Regions from separate parts of the Exiguobacterium abrahamii genome, predicted to be linked through region 1. Evidence: a T-box and tRNA genes for the amino acid it is inferred to sense, from the RefSeq annotation. Region 1 holds a T-box; the other holds one or more tRNA genes.
The links. A T-box is a leader RNA that pairs with one kind of tRNA and senses whether it is charged. The one in region 1 lies ahead of alaS (alanine--tRNA ligase), so its partner is inferred to be a tRNA-Ala.

Region 1 (3,253 bases):
AGCGAAGACGGTCTGGAGAAACGAGTGATCCCGCTTGGTTGACGTGTGTTCCGAGCGTATCTTTCAATGCTTTGTGAAGCAAATGAGTTGCCGTATGGTTTTTCGTGACGGCTTTACGCTCTGCTGCTTCGACCGTTGCAACGACGTCTGCAGCTTCCGTTGCGATCCCTGTACGAACGATGACCGTATGCAAGTTTTGACCGTTTGGTGCTTTTTGAACATCTTTGACATCAAGAACGAAGTCTTTACCTTCGATTGTTCCTGTATCCGCGACTTCACCACCACTTTCAGCGTAGAACGGTGTGATGTCGAGAATGACTTGTGCTTCTTCACCAGCAGCGACTTCTGTGACTCGTTCTCCATCATGCAACAATGCGATGATTTTCGCATCCGCCTTAAGGTCGGTATAGCCGACGAACGTACTCTTATCTTTAAGCGTCGAGAGGACTTCCGATTGCTGTTGCATCGAACCACTCTCTTCACGCGCTGCACGTGCCCGTTGACGTTGTGCATCCATCGCTAGTTTGAAGCCTTCTTCATCAACAGACATCTGATGATCTTCCGCATACTCGACTGTCAATTCGAGCGGGAAACCATATGTGTCATATAGACGGAACGCATCTTCACCACTGATGACATGCTCACCGTTTGCCTTAGACGTCTGAGCGACCGTGTTCAAGATTGCAAGACCGTCATGAAGTGTCTCATGGAAACGTTCTTCTTCGTTTTTGATGACACGTTTGATAAAGTCCGCTTTTTCTGGCACTTGCGGGTAGAAGTCGACCATGACGTTCCCGACCGTATCGACGAGTTCATACATGAACGGACGCTCGATTCCAAGCATCTTCGCATAACGAACCGCACGGCGTAGTAAACGACGAAGGACATATCCACGACCTTCATTCGAAGGAAGCGCACCATCACCGATTGCGAATGATACGGTACGGATGTGGTCTGCGATAACCTTGAATGCTACATCGAGTTTCGAATCATCACGGTAGATTTTACCGCTGATTTCTTCTGTTTTGTGAATGATCGGCATGAACAGATCCGTATCGAAGTTCGTCGGCACGTCCTGCATGACACATGCCATCCGTTCGAGTCCCATTCCTGTATCGATGTTTTTACGCGGAAGTTCCGTGTAGTTGCCGTGTCCATCGTGGTTATACTGACTGAAAACGATATTCCAGATCTCGAGATAGCGTTCGTTTTCGCCACCTGGGTAAAGTTCTGAATCGTTCGGATCGTCTCCAAAAGCAGGTCCACGGTCGAAGAAGATTTCCGTGTTCGGACCAGATGGACCTTCACCGATTTCCCAGAAGTTATCTTCAAGTGGAATGATCCGCTCAGCCGGTACGCCGAGTTCAAGCCAGATTTGACGCGCTGCGTCATCTTCCGGATGAATCGTGACCGAGAGACGTTCCGGGTCAAGACCGTACCAGTCATCACTCGTTAAGAGTTCCCAGCCCCATTTGATCGCATCTTCACGGAAGTAATCACCGACAGAGAAGTTTCCGAGCATCTCGAAGAACGTATGGTGACGTGCTGTTTTCCCGACGTTTTCGATATCGTTCGTCCGGATTGATTTTTGTGCGTTGACGATACGTGGATTATCAGGAATGACACGACCATCGAAATACTTCTTGAGTGTCGCAACCCCTGAGTTGATCCACAAGAGCGATGGATCCTCGACCGGTACGAGTGAAGCACTCGGTTCGATTGCATGCCCTTTGCTTTGGAAGAAATCAAGATACATCTGACGGATTTGTGCACCCGTTAATGGTTTTAGAGCTTTCATGAACAGTTACCCCCATTGGTTTTATTTGGACGCAAAAAAGCGATGCCTTCATCCCTGAAAAGGGACGAAAGCATCGCTTCCGTGGTACCACCCTCGTTCGTAAGCAATCCATTGCTTACCTCGAACATCTGATAACGGGGATGACCCGCAGGTGTTTACACCCGACTCCGGAAGGAGCTTCAAAGGAACTCGAGAAAGTGATTGCAGCAGACTCACTTCTCTCTGGACTCGAGTTTTCCTTTTACTTATCTTCCATCAACGTGTTACGTCCATTCATCTATCGTGATTATTACCTATCACACAGCATCCGTCAAGTCTTTGTCACCCCACCGAGTCGTTCAATCAATCGTGTTCGGCGCCGTGGTTCCTCTTCTTGCGACGCTTTATGAAACGCTCGTGGGTCGCCGAACAATAATAAACTCGACTTCGCCCGGGTGACCGCCGTATAAATCAAGTTTCGGGAATGCTTGAATGCCCCCGTGAAATAGACCGGCATCAAGACGATCGGAAACTCGGACCCTTGCGCCTTGTGAATCGTAATCGCGTAGGCATGCGTGAATTGATCCCAGTCACTTCGATTGTACTCGACTTCCGTCTGGTCGAAGCGGGCGATGATCTTATCGACCTTGTCGACGTTTTCTTTGGCGAAGAAAATATTGACGATTTCGCCGATATCTCCGTTATAGACGTTCTCTTCCGCATTGTTGACGAGCTGGAGAATCTTGTCCCCGGTCCGGTAAATCCGCGTCCCTTGTTTGACTTCGCGTTTCTTTGGTTCCTCCGGATTGTAGACGCGTTGCAAGGCGACATTCAGTTCGTCGATTCCAACCTGACCACGGTAAGTCGGTGCAAGAACCTGAACATCGAATTTCGAATACCCTTTTGCAAGTGCCTTTTCCGCGAAAGCCGAGATGCCGCGTAACGTCTCTTGCGGAGACGCGGTGTAAAAGCGGCGATCCGCCAGTGGTGATAATAAATCAGCAGACGTCGTCCGGTTCTTCAAATCGTGCGCGAGCCGTAAAATCGAAGAATCTTCCGCTTGACGATGGACGACGTTCAAACGAACGACGGGAATCCCTTCTGTATCCATCAAGTCAGCGAGGACTTGTCCCGGACCGACGGATGGCAATTGATCGCGGTCACCGACGAACAAGATTTTCATGCCGTTCGGCACAGCACGGAGCAGACTTGATAACAAGTAGATATCAATCATCGACGACTCATCGATGATCAGTACTTTTCCCGTGATCGGCTGATCTTCATTTAATTGGAAATTCGTTCCGTCATACTTTAACAAGCGGTGAATCGTCATCGCCGGCACGTCCGTCGCTTCCGATAGACGTTTAGCGGCGCGTCCGGTCGGTGCGACAAGGACATACGGATAAACATCGCCCGTCTTGACGCGACTTTTCTCAAGCGGCCAGTCATGAATTTCTTGCAAGGCATGCAAAATCC
Region 2 (3,253 bases), 720 kb from region 1:
CCATCCATCCTTCCACCCTTTAGTCTATCACGAACAAAAGCGCGAGGTCCTGCGGAATATATTATTTGTGACTCTATGTGAAGTGGTTTACAATCAAGGAGAGTAGAAAGCTTTTTGCAAAGATTTGGGTGCCACGATGGATGTGGCCGAAGGGGGAACTGCAGGATGAATGGACCAGACACAAAAATTCCACAAGCGACAGCAAAACGGTTGCCGCTATATTATCGCTTCATCCAAAGTTTATACAATTCAGGCAAGCTCCGCGTCTCTTCTGCTGAGTTAAGCGAGGCGGTGAAGGTTGATTCAGCAACGATTCGTCGCGATTTTTCCTACTTTGGGGCATTAGGGAAGAAGGGGTATGGATATAACGTTCAACATCTCTTAACGTTTTTCCGCAAAACCTTGAATCAAGATGAGGTGACGAATGTTGCCTTAATCGGGGTCGGTCATCTCGGAACAGCGTTTGCAAATTATAACTTTTTAAAGAATAATAGTACTCGGATAGTCGTTGCGTTTGATGCGGACGAAGAGAAGGTCGGAACAACGACGCATGACGTTCCAATCTATCATGTTTCGGACATGAAAGAACAAATCGAAGCGAATCAGGTCGATGTCGCCATCTTGACGGTTCCATCCCAGTTCGCGCAGTCAGTAGCGGATGAGTTAGTCGAGTATGGTGTGACAGGCATCCTGAACTTTACGCCAGCGCGGTTGAACGTGCCAGCGAGCGTCCGGGTCCATCACATTGATTTATCGATCGAGTTGCAGTCGTTAGTTTATTTCATGAAGCATTATTCGCAATCAGCTGAAGGAGTGAAATCATAATGGAAAACCTTATTCCGCTCACACTAGGTATCGGACCTGCGAGCATCGGATTAATCGCGGTCGTCGCATTGATCATTTTCGGACCGAAGAAGTTACCAGAATTCGGACGCGCTGCAGGTCAGACATTGAAAGAGTTCAAGAATGCCACGAACGGCATCATGGACGACGATAAAAAGGACGAACCGAAAGAGAAGTGATTGAATCATGACGGTTGATCAAGAGCAAAGCATGACGTCGCACCTTGACGAACTGCGTAAGCGGATCGTCTGGTCGCTTATCATCGTCGTCGTCCTGTTCGCTGTCGCATTTCCGCTCGTCCGACCGCTCGTTCGCTTCTTGCAAGCGGACTTAAAAGAGCTCGGCATCGGTTTGAATGCCTTCAACGTCGCCGATCCTTTAATGTTGTATTTGAATCTTGCGTTCATCATTGCGCTGATTTTAGCGTCACCGTTCTGGATGTATCAACTCTGGGCATTCGTCCGACCAGGACTTTATGACAAGGAGCAAAAAGCGACATTGACGTATATTCCGGTCATCTTCTTTCTGTTTTTGGCTGGCGTAGCCTTCTCGTATTTCTGGTTGCTTCCCTTCTTGCTTGAAGTCTCAACGGATCTCGGGAAAGAGCTCGGAATCGAACAAGTCATCGGAGTGGAAAACTATTTCAGTTTCCTCATCCGATTGACGATGCCGTTCGGTCTTCTGTTCCAATTGCCGGTCGTGACGATGTTCCTGACACGTCTTGGTCTCGTGACGCCATATTTCATGCGAAAGAATCGGAAATATGCGTACTTTGCGCTGTTCGTCGTTGCGGCATTGATCGCACCGCCGGACGTGACGTCACACTTGATGATCTCGGTGCCATTGTTCGTTCTCTATGAGATCAGCATCTTGATTTCTGCGCGGACATACAAAAAGGTCTTGATCCTCGAGCAACAGGCAGAGCTTGAACGACAGGCGGATTTGATGCGTGAATTGAATAAATGAATCGTGAATTCCTTCCGACGATTTTGGAAGGAATTCTTTTTTATGAAAGCGTTATTTTTATATTGATAAAGCAGTTAGCGATGCGTATACTAAAGATAATTCATGGGGGCTTAGCTCAGCTGGGAGAGCGTTTGGCTGGCAGCCAAAAGGTCGTCGGTTCGATCCCGATAGTCTCCACCAATACCAAATATCCAACTCCTCGAGGCGTCGAGGAGTTTTTATTTTTCTCCCAGTTAAATTCCTTAAAAATATAAAATGTCACGTAAAACAAATAAATTAAAAAAATAGGCAAATATAAATTGTTTATTTCCATTAAATTCATTAAACTAAATATACAGAATTTTCGTTTAACTGTTTTATCAGTAGTACTACTATGGTTTTACAGAAAAGGGGAAAACGAACGCATGAAGAAGAAGATTGCACTTATGGCAGCCGTCTTAATGACGTCTTCCAATCTAGTCAGTGCGCAAGGTGCACTGTCGTCGCAAGACAAAGCAACGGGTCAAAAACCGCAGACACTCTCTTTGAAGAAATCGGGGCAAGAGAAGAACTACAAACAATCGGATAAAGTCCGTGTCGTCATCGAGATGGAAGAGAAGCCGGCGATTCAAATCGCCCAGGCTCAAAACAAGCGGTATAGCACATTGAGCAATGCCGAAAAAGAGTCGATCAAAGATCGCCTCGTCAACGTCCAAAAATCAGTCAAGTCAGCCATCGCTAAAAAGGCGATTCCCGTTACATATAAGGAAAGCTTCACGACCGTCATCAACGGATTCAGTGGTGAAGTCAAGTTCGGCGACATCGAAGACATCAAACAACTGAGCGGAGTCAAGAGCGTACATATCGCCCATGAATACGCGCGTCCGGAAGTTGCTAAAGGTGCCAAGCCAGACATGCTGTACAGCAAGGACATGGTCAATGCGAAGGAAACATGGCAGGACTATGGTTTTAAAGGGGAAGGAACAATCGTTGCCGTCATCGATACGGGAATCGATCCATCGCATAAGGACATGGTCTTGAGCCCAGAAACGAAGATCGATTTGACTTCTTCGAAAGTCGATAGTGCGAAAGAAACAAAAGGCTTAAAAGGAAAGTACTTCACGGAAAAAGTACCGTACGGCTATAACTATGCCGATCACGATAGCGAAATCCGTGATTTAGGTGCGGGCGCATCAATGCACGGGATGCACGTCGCGGGTACGGTCGGAGCAAACGGGGATGAAGCAAACGGCGGCATCAAAGGAGTCGCACCGGAAACACAGCTCCTTGCGATGAAGGTCTTTGGAAACGATCCAGGAATGCCATCGACATTCAGCGATATCTACATTAAAGCGATCGATGATGCGATTGCACTCGGAGCCGATGTCATCAACATGAGTCTCGGTTCGACGGCATCGTTCGTCAATGCAGATGATCCAGAACAACGCGCAATCGTCAACGCGAT

Region 2: it has a tRNA-Ala gene. The T-box ahead of alaS (alanine--tRNA ligase) is inferred to sense a tRNA for this amino acid. The anticodon was not compared.

Annotation. Positions count from the first base shown of each region.
Region 1 covers NZ_JADOYC010000001.1:731,750-735,002, reverse strand. Annotated here, with positions in the region: gene alaS (alanine--tRNA ligase) at 1-1,798, opposite strand, end outside; T-box leader at 1,856-2,066, opposite strand; gene recD2 (SF1B family DNA helicase RecD2) at 2,109-3,253, opposite strand, start outside.
Region 2 covers NZ_JADOYC010000001.1:9,410-12,662, forward strand. Annotated here, with positions in the region: gene ITJ88_RS00075 (redox-sensing transcriptional repressor Rex) at 166-825, shown strand; gene ITJ88_RS00080 (twin-arginine translocase TatA/TatE family subunit) at 825-1,022, shown strand; gene tatC (twin-arginine translocase subunit TatC) at 1,030-1,809, shown strand; tRNA gene ITJ88_RS00090 (tRNA-Ala) at 1,914-1,989, shown strand; gene ITJ88_RS00095 (S8 family serine peptidase) at 2,214-3,253, shown strand, end outside.